Regions from separate parts of the Rhizobium sp. BR 317 genome, predicted to be linked through region 2. Evidence: predicted binding sites of a transcription regulator. Region 2 holds the regulator's gene; each other region holds the start of a gene.
The links. The regulator LexA, encoded in region 2, represses DNA repair genes until DNA is damaged. The targets are predictions, from matches to a motif close to TGTTCNNNNTGTGTTCNG.

Region 1 (4,148 bases), on a different contig from region 2:
CCGCGAGGTTCGACAGCTCGTGCAGCCGCAGCTGATCGTTCGGACGCCGTCGCAGACAGAGCGAGACATAGGCGCGATCGCCGAAGATTTCCGCCATCTTCCGGAGCTGCACCGCGCAGACCTCGTCGGCCAAGTCCGGCACCAGGATGCCGATCAGTCCCTCAGAATAGTGCGCCACATCATCGAGGTGCAGGATGCACTTTGCCTTCCCGCCCCTGCCCTTGCCCAGGGTCAGCAGCCGGGTCAGCCGCGAATAGGCGGCGCGATCGGTGGGGTAGACGAGGATCGACATGCCGTCGGCGAGATCGAGCCGGCAACCGACGACGAGCCGCAGGCCGGTGGCGCGTGAGGCTTCGAGCGCCCGGACGATGCCGGCCAGGCTGTTGCGGTCGACGACGCCGAGCGCCTCGATACCCATGAGCTTGGCGGTGGCGAAGAGTTCTTCCGCCGAGCTTGCGCCGCGGAGGAACGAGAAATGCGTGGTGACCTGGAGTTCAGCGTAGCGCATCAGGCAAACACCCCGTGCAGGAACCATTTGTGCGATCCGGTGTCCGCATCGACCCCGTCGCCGGATCGGAAGATCCAGAAGCGCTCGCCGGCATCATCCTCGACGACGAAGTAGTCGCGCACGGCGACCCATTCGGAGCTGCGTTGCCACCACTCGCCGAAGATGCGCTCCGGGCCGTCGGCGCGCTTTACCCGGCGCCGCTTGCCGCGCCAAATAAAAGAGACCGGCGGATGATCGGGTAAGAGCGCAATCACCTCGATCGCTTCCGGATGCGCCTGCAGCCGAGACGGCCGCGGCCAATGGAGCGGCCAGGTGGCGCCGACCTCGTCGGCCGTCGGCGCAATCCGCTGGACGCTGCGCTCGGGGACGTCGCTCGCGACCGGCGCGACACGGAAAATCCGCTGGCCGCCGCGATTGCCAAGCACGTCGATCAGCGGCGCCACATCCGTCACCTGCTCTTCGATCAATGAGGAAGCCGACTGTATGTCAGCAAGCGGTTCGGCGATGATGGCGGCGAGGCTCAGCTTTTCGATGCCGAAGCCGGGCTCGATCTTTTCGATACGATCGCGGAAGAGTTTTGTCAGCCAGGCGATGTCGCGGACGGGCTTGGCCGTTCCGGCTCGGAGTGACTGAAGGCTGTTGTCGACGCGGTGGATGATGAGGTCGGCGCGCCGCACGCCAAGCCCGCGCTTTTCGAGCTCCAGACAGAGCTGCCGGACCAGGCGGGTTACATATTTCTCGATGGTCTCCGGTGCGCCGATCGGTTCGGCAAAGGATTTTTGCACCTCGACGAGATCGGCCGGCCGGATCGGATCGATCGGCTCGGCGAGCCGGCCGAACATCTGGTCGAGACGCCGACCAATTTCCGCCCCGAAACGCAGCGTCAACGGCGCCCGCGGTGTGCCGGCAAGATCACCGACGGTGGTAAAGCCGAGGGTGCGGAGACTTCCGACGATCTCGGCCGGCAGTCGCAGCGACGACAACGGCAAGCGGTCCATAGCCTTGGCAGTCCCGCCGCGCGGAATGACGACCGTCTCGCGATCGGTGGAGCGGGCGAGCGCGTGCGCGGCACCCCAGCTGTCGGCGATCGCCGCTCGCGCTGCAAGACCGCGACCGCGGAAACGGTTGACGAGACCGGAGAGCATCAGGTCCTCGCCGCCCTGCAGGTGATCGGCGCCTTCGGTATCCATGACGATACCATCAGGAGGATCCATGGCGACCACCGGAGAATACTGAGACAAGGCCCACAATGTCAGCCGTTCGAGTGTCGCAAGGTCGGCCGCCGGATTGGCGTCGATCATCGTCAAACCCTGCACCAGCGCCTGCGCCTTGGCGGCCGGCATGCCGACACGCAGGCCAAGTTTGAGCGCTMACCGGTCGGCCGCCGCAACCCATCGCTTGGAGCCGCTCCTGGCGATGACCACCAGGGGCGTATCAGGGGAGAGCMAAGGATCGGCGCGCCTGATCCGGTCGGTCGGCAGTGTCGGAAGAAAGACAGATACMACCCTGGCCATCACATGCTCCGATAATAAATTCTCCTCCCTCGCCTGCCCTCACCCGCATCAGCTCTGCCAGCCAGCGCGCGCGGCCGACGCCCGGAACGGGCAGCGGTTCGGAGGGCAATACCGAGATCCGCCAGCGGGTTGCCGCGGCCGTCGGCATGCCGAAATCGGAGGCTTCCGTCTGGCGCCGCCAGCGGCGGATCACCAGGCCCAATGAACCGGATTTTTCCGCCGCGAGCTGCAGCCGGCGCGACGCCGTCATCGGCAGGCGCACCAGTTCGGCGACCACAGCGCCAAGGCCGCCATAGCGCAAGGCCTCTTCGAAACTTGCGAGCACCGTCTCTTCTTTGTCGCCCTCGACGAAGATGACGCGATCAGGATGAAGTCCTGCCTGAGCAAGTGCCGGAAAGAACAGATCGAAGCGCGTCAGGCACCAGACGACCTTGCCGGTGGTGCGCGCCGCGATGCCGCCGATGAAGAGTGCAGCGGCCGCCCCGTCGATCGCGCCGTTGCCGCCGCCGGCGACTTCATGCAGCGCGCCATAGGCGAGCCCACCTCCCGGCAGCTGCGCATCGATCTCACTAACGCCGAACGGCAGGACGTTGCGATGGCGCAGGCCGGTCCCTTCCAGGCTGGCGATTTTCTCGCGCAACTCGTCGAGGACGGCATTCGACGTGGCGACTGATGTAGTCATGATCTCCTTCACGGCACCCGTTTTGACTTGAGAAGAGGCGATATGTTCTTTATTTGTTCTCAAAGCAAAAACGAGTCAATGTGCGCCCGACGCGCTGAAGTTGAGCGCGGATGCGGGCCTGGTGGATTCCATGAACGGATTCAATCCGATGGCTGAATTAGGAATTTTTTCGCATGGCCCGACCAGGCCCGTTGAGTGATCTGAGATTGAAGGATTATCGTGAGCCGGTTATCGAATTCAGCTGTGGCCGATGTGACCGGCATGCCGCGATCGAGCGCAAGCTGTTGGTGAAAGCGTTTGGGCAGCAGTGTGAGCTTCGCGATCCTTCGCCGTCGGATGGCTATGGGCTGCGAGCGCATGCAAACGCCGGAAGGTGACAAATGCGGCGCGCACTTCCCATGTCTGGGCGACATAGATGCTCCTGATGGAAGCCAGTCATGACAAACGATGAAGGTCACGAGCGGCCGCGCAAGATCGTCCATGTCGACATGGACGCCTTTTACGCGTCGGTCGAGCAGCGCGATAATCCGGACTTGCGTGGCAAGCCGATTGCCGTCGGTGGATCGGCCGCCCGCGGCGTGGTGGCGGCGGCGAGCTACGAGGCGCGCGTCTTCGGCGTCCACTCCGCGATGCCGTCGGTGACGGCCAAGCGCAAATGCCCGGACCTGATTTTCGTGCCGCCGCGCTTTGACGTCTATAAGGCGGTGTCGCAGCAGATCCGCGAGATCTTTGCCGAATACACGCCGCTGATCGAGCCGCTCTCGCTCGACGAGGCCTATCTCGATGTCACGCACAATCTCAAAGGCATGGAGATCGCCACCGAGATCGCGTTGGAGATCCGCGCCAGGATCAAAGCGGTTACCGGGCTCAATGCCTCGGCCGGGATTTCCTACAACAAGTTTCTCGCCAAGATGGCGAGCGACCTCAACAAGCCCAACGGCCAGGCTGTCATCTCGCCGAGGAATGGGCCGGCCTTCGTCGAGGCCCTCCCCGTCAAGAAATTCCATGGCGTCGGCCCCGCGACGGCCGAAAAGATGCACCGGCTCGGGATCGACACCGGCGGCGATCTCAAGCAGCAGACGCTCGAATTCCTCGTCGAGAATTTCGGGAAGTCGGGGCCATATTTTTACGGCATTGCTCGCGGCATCGACGAGCGCCAGGTCAAACCMAACCGGGTGCGCAAATCCGTCGGCGCCGAAGATACCTTCTCACAAGACCTCCATGCTTACGACCCGGCCCGTGAAGGGCTTCAGCCGTTGATCGAAAAGGTGTGGAGTTATTGCGAGGCCAATGGGATCGGCGCCAAGACGGTGACCCTCAAGGTCAAATATGCCGACTTCAACCAGATCACCCGCAGTAAGACGGTTCCCGCACCTCTGCCGGCCATCGCCGACCTGGAAGAGATCGTCAGCCTTCTGCTGGCGCCGATCTTTCCGCCGCGAAA
Region 2 (4,148 bases):
GCGACGCATCCTCGCCGTCGGCGGAAGCCGCGCGCGCGGGCCGCCTTCGCACCCTGCTGCCGATCTTCCGCAACGCGCTTGCAGCCATCGTCATCGCGGCCGCCGTCCTCACGGTATTGTCGGAAATGGGCGTGCAGATCGGGCCGCTGATTGCGGGAGCCGGCATATTCGGCGTGGCGATAGGCTTCGGCTCGCAAACGCTCGTCAAGGATATCGTCAGCGGCATTTTCTACCTCATGGACGATGCCTTCCGCGTTGGCGAATACATTCAGAGCGGCAGCTACAAGGGAACTGTGGAATCCTTCAGCCTGCGTTCCGTCAGGCTTCGACATCATCGCGGTCCGGTGTTCACGGTTCCCTTCGGCGAACTTGGCGCCGTTCAGAACATGAGCCGTGACTGGGCGATCGATAAATTCATGCTGCGGGTTCCGTTCAACACCGATGTCGCCAAGGCGAAGAAGATCGCCAAGCAAATCGGAGAGCAATTGAAGGAAGATCCGGAAATCGGCCCGCAAATCCTCGAGACCCTGAAAATGAAGGGCGTCGAGCAGATCGGCGACTTCGGTATCGAACTGAGCTTTGCCTTCACCGTCCTTCCCGGTCGGCAAACCTATATCCGGCGGCGCGCCTACACCATGATCCGCGACGCCTTCATGGAAAACGGTATCGAATTCGCTCAGCCAACCGTCCAGGTGGGCGGCGAGGAGAAATCCGACACCGCAGCCGCCGCTCTGACAATGCACAAAAAGAGAACCGCTGAACAGTTGGCACAATCGCCGGCGCCACCGACGTAAAACATTCGCGTGAGATCAGCCACGGCCTCACGCTGACGTCCTTCCTTGCCGAAGCAACACCCCGAACCTGATGCGGATGACGTCGGAAAGGAGATCGAGCGTGCTGAACGACCAGCTAACGTCTGCTGCCGCGCACGTTATTCAAATAGCGCTGACGCCGGTCTTTCTGCTGGCCTGGCCGGCACCGCCGGGTGCCTCAATGTTTTCTCGGCTAGGCTCGCCCGCGTCTCGGACCGGGTCAACAGCCTTTTCGAACGGGTGACTTCGGAGGACCCGGATGAAACGCGGCTGCTGCAGCTCTACTATCTGCGGCGGCGGACATTGGCGCTTGAGGTTGCCGTCCTGCTCGGCACGGCATCGGGCATGTGCACATGCCTTGCAACGCTCGGCCTCATGGGCGGAGCGATTCGCCAGCAATTTCGCGAGCAGCTACTGCTGTGGTTCTTCGGCCTTGCCGTCATCGCGCTCATGGGCGCTTTCGTGGCCTTTCTCTTCGAGATGATTCTGGCCGGTCGCAGTATGCTAAAGCAGATCGCCAACGACCGCACCCTGCTCGAGCATACGCACAGGAGTTCGAGTAAGAGCCCAACCTATTGAATTTCCATCCAATATTACTAGAATCGTCGCCGATCCCAGCCCCGCGAAAATTCGATCCTTCCTGTTCGATCTACAGTTTGTTCTCCTTCGTTCGGAGAGCATCGCTCTCCAAAGAGACTATTGAGCAAACAACGTGGCTTTTTATCGCTTTTGAGATGGACCGCTCCTGATCGCAGAAATCACATTTAATCGTATTCCATATACATATCAGTACCTTAGTCTGTATGCGTCGAGAAAATCCGTCAGCCCAGGACCCGTTCTGTTCCCATTTATTTGAGACACTTACAAAATATTCACCAAAATTTAAGGACTTGCGGAACACATATGGAACATATAGTGTCCGTTCTGGATTTGTTTCACGACACCTTCTCAGTCCCGAGGTTCAAAACGATGTTGACGCGCAAGCAGCAGGAACTGCTTCTCTTCATTCACGAACGCATGAAGGAGTCCGGCGTTCCGCCATCTTTCGACGAGATGAAAGATGCGCTGGACCTCGCGTCAAAATCTGGCATTCACCGTCTCATCACGGCTTTGGAAGAGCGCGGTTTCATCCGCCGTCTGCCGAACCGGGCCCGGGCGCTGGAAGTCATCAAGCTGCCGGAGGCCTATAGCCCGAGCCTGCAGCCACGCCGCGGCTTTTCGCCAAGCGTCATCGAGGGTAGCCTTGGCAAACCGCAACTTGTGCCGCCACCCGCTCCCGCCAAGCCGGTAAGTGAGGAAAACAACAGTTCGGTCTCGGTCCCCGTCATGGGCCGCATCGCCGCCGGCGTTCCGATCTCGGCCATCCAGAACAATACCCATGACATCACCGTTCCCGCCGACATGCTCGGCTCCGGCGAGCACTATGCGCTGGAGGTCAAGGGCGACTCGATGATCGATGCCGGCATCTTTGATGGCGATACCGTCATTATCCGCAACGCCACGACCGCCAATCCCGGCGACATCGTCGTCGCTCTCGTCGATGATGAAGAGGCGACATTGAAGCGCTTCCGCCGCAAGGGAGCTTCGATCGCGCTTGAGGCCGCTAACCCGGCTTACGAGACCCGTATTTTCGGGCCGGATCGTGTGAAAGTGCAAGGCAAGCTCGTCGGCCTCATTCGCCGCTATCACTGACGGGTGACACCGGTGCGATCGGCGCTCCGAAAGTACCGGTTCGCCAGTCATAGGCGCGATGAAGGCTCCATGGCCGCGTTAGATTTTCAAACGCCGCCGTTATTACCGGTTTCTCGGCGCCGAGGTTCATTTCGATGGACCCAGTCCGGCGAAGTGTTACGCCCGTAAAAAGCATAGCGCCGGAGCGGCAGCGATCAAGCCGCAGCCGTATGGGTGTGACGACGATATTGGCGGTATCGCAGGCCGGAGCGAGATAAGCAGCGTCTTCAATGGTGACAAGCATGTCGCCATTCTCCAGCATTGCCACGCACCAAGCCCCTTTCTGGCAGGCGAAACCGCCCTGCCCGGCATTGTCCAGTGCCGCATCCATCGCCTTTCGAACGGCGGTCTGTTCGTCGGAACTCAAGCGGCGATGCTTGTCCGATTTGCTGATTTTAGGGAGCTGGCTGTCGGGCGGAAGCATCGCAGGCGGTTGCTGCTCGGTGATCGCCAGGGCTCTTTGCCACTGCTCGAAGATGAAATCGGGCGGTTTCTCACGGTTGGTCGTCAACGCACCGTTTCGCAGCAAAGCGACCAGCGTACCGTCCTCGGAGATCATCAGATCGGGTTTCGGAACACCGGGGCTGAGGGCCACGACTGCGACCGAGCCAATGATCAAAAGCGCACCCGCATGCCGCAGCCATGTTTTGAGCAGGGTCATCAGCAAGAAGCCGACTATGACCGTGGGAAATAGCCAGACCGGTAGTCGGCCAAAGGGAATATTGCCGCCCCAGGCGGCGACCGTTTTGGCAACGACGATGACGGCATCGAGTCCCGCGCCGGTGATCTGCCAGAAAGGAGCATCGACGCCAAACGGCATCAGCATTGTAGCCGCCATACCAAAAGGCATGACGACAAAGGAGACGACCGGCATGGCCGCCAGATTGGCGACAAGACCATATGTCGCCAAGCGGTGAAAATGCTCTATCGAGAAGATCGCGGTCGACGCGCCGCCGATAAAGGAGGTCGACAATATGCCTCCGAAGAAGCGCGAGACGAAGAGCAGCGGACGCAGGAGCCGGAACCGGGAGAGAACGCTTTCCCGATGCGGTCGCCTCGTCCAGAGCGAATAACCGGACACCAATGCCAAGGTCGCCGCGTAGGACATCTGGAAACTTGGTCCGAGCGCCTGTGACGGTGACAGAATGAGGATGACGATCGCCGACAGTGCTACGTTTCGGAGGCTGAGGGATGGCCGGTCGAAGAGCACGGCAACCAGCATGATCGCCATCATGATGAAAGCGCGCTCTGCCGATACGCCGAAGCCGGAAATGAAATAATAGGCTGTCACCGTGACCAGCGCGCCGAAGGCTGCGATCTTCTTCGTTGGCCAGGCCTGGGCCACGCCGAAAAACAGGCTGAGGGCATAACGCAGGCCGACATAAAAGATGCCCGCGGAGAGCGCCATGTTCAGGCCGGAGATGGCAATGATATGCGCAAGACCTGAGGTCCGCAGCGCTTCCGTCGTCTCATCCGAGATCGCTCGTCTCTCATCGGTGACAAGCGAGGCCGCAAAGGCGCCGGTGTCACCGGGCAAAAGCATCCTAATCCTGTCGCCGATGCTGCTGCGCAAACGCGCGAGCCAGATATCCGCCTTATCGAAAA
Region 3 (4,148 bases), on a different contig from region 2:
TTGGCATTCTGATAGGCCGGCTTGTTCAGCACGAAATCCGGGTTCGGCGAACCATCCTCATTGTAGCGGGCTTCGGCGAACAATCCCGTGCCAAGACCGGTGCGCTTGATGGTCTTCAGATAGTCCTTCGGGATGATCATGTCGGTATCGACATTCACGACCGGGAGGGGTGCTGCGACACCAGTCAACTTCACGAACTTGTCCATGGGGGTCCTGCCTTCAATTTTCGTCTATGCACGAATTATCCTGCCAATAGAGCAAATCCCGGCAAAAATGAAGGGGAATCTTGGAAATGCTCTAAACCGGGCGCCTTGGCCGCAGTTCAGGAATTGCGCGTGGATTAAGCGCATTGGAGAGCGGCGAGGCGCCGCCCTGCCCTGATCTTGGCTTAGAGGTCGATGATCGTGCCGCGGCCGTCGTTCCAAACGCGCATTTCGCGCTGAGCATTCGCCTTGGCACGCACCGGAGCAGGTTTCATCCGCAACGAAATCGCGCGGCCCACCATAAGCACGGTGAGGATGCCGCCGACAGCGAGCGTGATTGAAACGGTAAACAGCGCCAGGGCTGCAAACACGGTGATGCCGGCAAGCGCGATGAACAGGGAACGGATATTCTGCATGGTCGAGACCTCTCTACTCATGGCAATGTGGTCCTCTCTTCTTCTCTCTGCAAGAGGAGCATGGCTTTTTGTTGTCTTGCCCGTTGTTGTCTTGCTTGACGGCGGAAAGCGCGGCAAAACTGCATCATGAGCCGTCTCGCCCCTCCCCGTTCCGTCCGTCTGCGCCGCTCGGTGCTGAGTGTCCCTGCGATCAACCGCCGTGCGCTTGAGAAGATAGCCGATCTCGATTGCGACGCAGTCATCTTCGATCTCGAGGATTCCGTGGCGCCGGAGAAAAAGGCGGAAGCGCGGGAGAATTTGCGGGCTTTTTTCACCGGCTCGCTGCTTGCCGGCAAAGGAGAGGCTGGCAAGGAGCGCATCATCCGCATCAATACGCTGTCATCCGGCTTCGGTGCCGAAGACCTGGAGCTGGTGCTGGCGCTTGAGCCCGATGCGGTTCTTCTGCCAAAGGTCGACGAGCCGCAGGATGTGACTGTTGTCAGCGACAGGCTTGCCGAGGCGGATGCGCCGGAGAGCCTGCGCATCTGGGGGATGATCGAGACGCCGCGCGGCGTCTTGAATGCCGCGGCCATCGCCGAGGCCGGCCGCACACCGGGAAGCCGGCTCGATTGTTTGACCGTCGGCCTCAATGATCTGCGCAAGGAAACCGGTGTGTTGCCGCAGCCGGGCCGCACCTATCTCATGCCGTGGCTCATGCAGGTGATCTTGGCCGTCAGCGCCTATGGGCTCGACGCCATCGACAGTGTTTTCAACGATTTCAAGGATATGGAAGCCTTCGACGTCGAATGTGCGGAGGGCCGAGCCATGGGCTTTGCCGGCAAGATGCTGATCCATCCAAACCAGATCGAAGCCGCCAACCGGCATTTCGGGCCGCACGAGGCCGCTCTTGCCGAGGCGCAAGCCATTATCGCCGCTTTCGCCGATCCGGCGGCGGCCGGTCTCAATGTCGTGAACCTCGGCGGGCGCATGGTCGAGCGGCTGCATCTTGTCCAGGCGGAGAGACTGGTCCATAAAGCTCGCCTGATTTCAGAGCGTCCTTTGCGGTTGTCTACGGCCGCACCTCGGGATGAAGGCTGATAGAGCAATTCCAGGAAAAGTGCGTGAACCGCTTTCCGTCCGGAATTGTGTGAAAACAAAGAGATAGAGCAGTTCAGAGATTCCGTGAAGCGCTGAACTGCTAGGTTATGAAAGACGATTTGATGAAACTTTATCGCTTCCTTACCGGCCCCGACGACGCTTCCTTCTGCCATAAGGTGACCGCGGCGCTGAACAAAGGCTGGGAACTCTCGGGCTCGCCGACCTACGCCTTCAATGCGGCGACCGGCCTAATGCTGTGCGGCCAGGCAGTCGTCAAGGACGTCGCGGGCAAGGATTACGATCCGGAAATGAAGCTTTCGGAGCAGTAAGAGTAACAGGATCGCTTATTCAGCGGTCCGTCGCCTCTTCGGCGCTCGCCTCGATGCGTTCCATGTCCTCGTCGCTCAGGCCGAAATGGTGGCCGATTTCGTGGATCAGGACATGGGTGATGATGTCCCCGAGGGTTTCGTCGTTTTCCGCCCAATAATCGATGATCGGCCGGCGATAGAGGCGGATCTTGTTCGGCATTTCCCCGGTTTGGGCTGTGAAACGCTCCGATATGCCGCGCCCTTCGAACAGACCGAGCAGGTCGAACGGCGTTTCCAGCGCCATGTCCTCGAACACGTCGTCGTCGGGGAAATCTTCGATGAGGATGATGAGATTGCCGGTGAGCGAACGGAATTCGTCCGGCAGGTGGCTGTAAGCCTCCGTGGCCAGGGATTCGAATGTGCTGATCGAGGGGGCATGGCGGTCCCGCCAATCCTCGCTCTGGTCAATGCGGGCCATGAATGCTTCCTTCCTTAGCTGGTCATATAGAGCCTTTGTTTCGGTTTTTCGAGAGTGGATTCAGGCAGAGGAATATTTTCTCATAAAATGGTGTTGACTCTTCTTCCGACCTCTGGAATCCATAAGAACATAACAGGAACATAATTGATCTGGAGCTACCGTCATGGCTGAGGCCGCCGTGGCGCGGGAGACGCTTTTTGCCCTGCGTGAAACCATTGCCCGACTGGAAGGCAGGCCGATACCGGCGCTGGCAGCCATGGCGCATGAGACACGGGCGGCAGAGCCGGAGGCCGGTTCGGCCGATGCTGTCCAGCCGCTTGCAATAGGGGTTGCCGCTCTCGACGAGGCGATGCAGGGCGGCGTGCCGCTGGATGCGCTGACGGAGATCCGTTCGCTCGCCTTGCGTGATGCCGGAGCGGCGAGCGGTTTCACCCTTGCTCTTGCTGCCCGGCTCAGAGTGTTTGCAGGGCGGCCTCGGGGGCAAGCCGTCGGCAAAACCACGGCCGTATCGCCGGTTTTGTGGATCGGCGATACTGTCGCGGGGATGGAGGCGGGCCTGCCCTATGCGCTCGGGCTTCAGGATTTCGGATTGGAGCCGGCCGGCTTTCTACAGGCGTCGCCGCGCAAGCTGGAAGAGGCGCTATGGCTGGCGGAGACGGCGCTTGCCAGTGCGGCCTTTGCGGTCGTCATTCTGGAGGTGCGCGGCAATCCGGCCCGCTTCGGGCTGACCGAGAGCCGGCGGCTGGCGCTGCGGGCCAAGGCGGCGGGGCGGCCCTTGTTTCTGTTGCGTCAAGCGGGCGAGGAGGAGGCGAGCAGCGCTCTCTTCCGTCTCGCCGTCGAACCCGCGCCGGCCCTGGCGCGGCCCTTGCCGGACGGATCGCTGCTTGGCGGCAGCATCGGTCATCCGGCCTTTCGTCTCACCCTGGAAAAAAGCCGTAACCCGGCGCCCTTTTCCATAACCCTGGAGTGGAATGCCCATGACCGCCAGTTTGCCCCTGTCCTCGACGCTCAGCACCCTGCCTTTCCCGGTGAACACGCAGCGCATTCTGGCGCTGACCTTTCCGCACCTGCCGACCGACCGGATCGCGCGCAAGCGATGGGGTCTGTCCTGGCGTTCGACCGGTCGGCTTGAGGCGCCGCCGCTCGCCTGTGCCGGCAAGCTGAACAATGCCATGCGGCTCACCGCGCTCAATGAAAGGGCCGAGACGATCGGCCTGAAGCTCGCACAGGGCGTTGCCGAGGCGAAGGCAATCTGTCCCACCCTTGACGTCGTCGAAGAGGACCCGGGCGCGGACCGCAAACTGCTGGAGGCGATCGCCGATTGGTGCGATCGCTATACGCCGCTGGTGGCGATCGACGGCAAGGATGGGCTTTTCCTCGATATCACCGGCTGCGCCCATCTCTTCGGCGGCGAAGAGGCGCTGCTCGAGGATATTCTGATCCGAATTTCCCGGCTTGGTCTCTATGTGCGCGGCGCCATTTCCTCCGCACCGGGCCTTTCCTGGGCGGTTGCCCGCTTCGACGACAGCCGCGTTGTTCCTCCGGAGGCCATGGAAGAGGCGCTGGCGCCGCTGCCGGTCGCCTCGCTCAGGCTTGGCGAGGAAACCGTCGCCGCATTGCAGAAGCTGGGATTGAGGCAGGTGGGCGATCTCCTGGCAGCGCCGCG

Region 1: the regulator LexA is predicted to act here: its motif matches at 2,748-2,765, upstream of QD357_RS30105 (ImuA family protein).
Region 3: the regulator LexA is predicted to act here: its motif matches at 2,606-2,623, upstream of QD357_RS05620 (ImuA family protein).

What each region holds. Positions count from the first base shown of each region.
Region 1 covers NZ_JARWLB010000033.1:34,958-39,105, forward strand. Annotated here, with positions in the region: gene QD357_RS30095 (error-prone DNA polymerase) at 1-508, opposite strand, end outside; gene QD357_RS30100 (Y-family DNA polymerase) at 508-2,022, opposite strand; gene QD357_RS30105 (ImuA family protein) at 1,943-2,704, opposite strand; partial or broken gene QD357_RS30110 (hypothetical protein) at 2,878-3,145, shown strand; gene dinB (DNA polymerase IV) at 3,142-4,148, shown strand, end outside.
Region 2 covers NZ_JARWLB010000001.1:276,919-281,066, forward strand. Annotated here, with positions in the region: gene QD357_RS01315 (mechanosensitive ion channel family protein) at 1-794, shown strand, start outside; gene QD357_RS01320 (DUF2721 domain-containing protein) at 840-1,391, shown strand; gene lexA (transcriptional repressor LexA) at 1,782-2,504, shown strand; gene QD357_RS01330 (ComEC/Rec2 family competence protein) at 2,485-4,148, opposite strand, start outside.
Region 3 covers NZ_JARWLB010000003.1:112,796-116,943, forward strand. Annotated here, with positions in the region: gene leuD (3-isopropylmalate dehydratase small subunit) at 1-206, opposite strand, end outside; gene QD357_RS05600 (hypothetical protein) at 389-619, opposite strand; gene QD357_RS05605 (HpcH/HpaI aldolase/citrate lyase family protein) at 746-1,696, shown strand; gene QD357_RS05610 (DUF1737 domain-containing protein) at 1,819-2,025, shown strand; gene QD357_RS05615 (metallopeptidase family protein) at 2,045-2,482, opposite strand; gene QD357_RS05620 (ImuA family protein) at 2,646-3,614, shown strand; gene QD357_RS05625 (Y-family DNA polymerase) at 3,655-4,148, shown strand, end outside.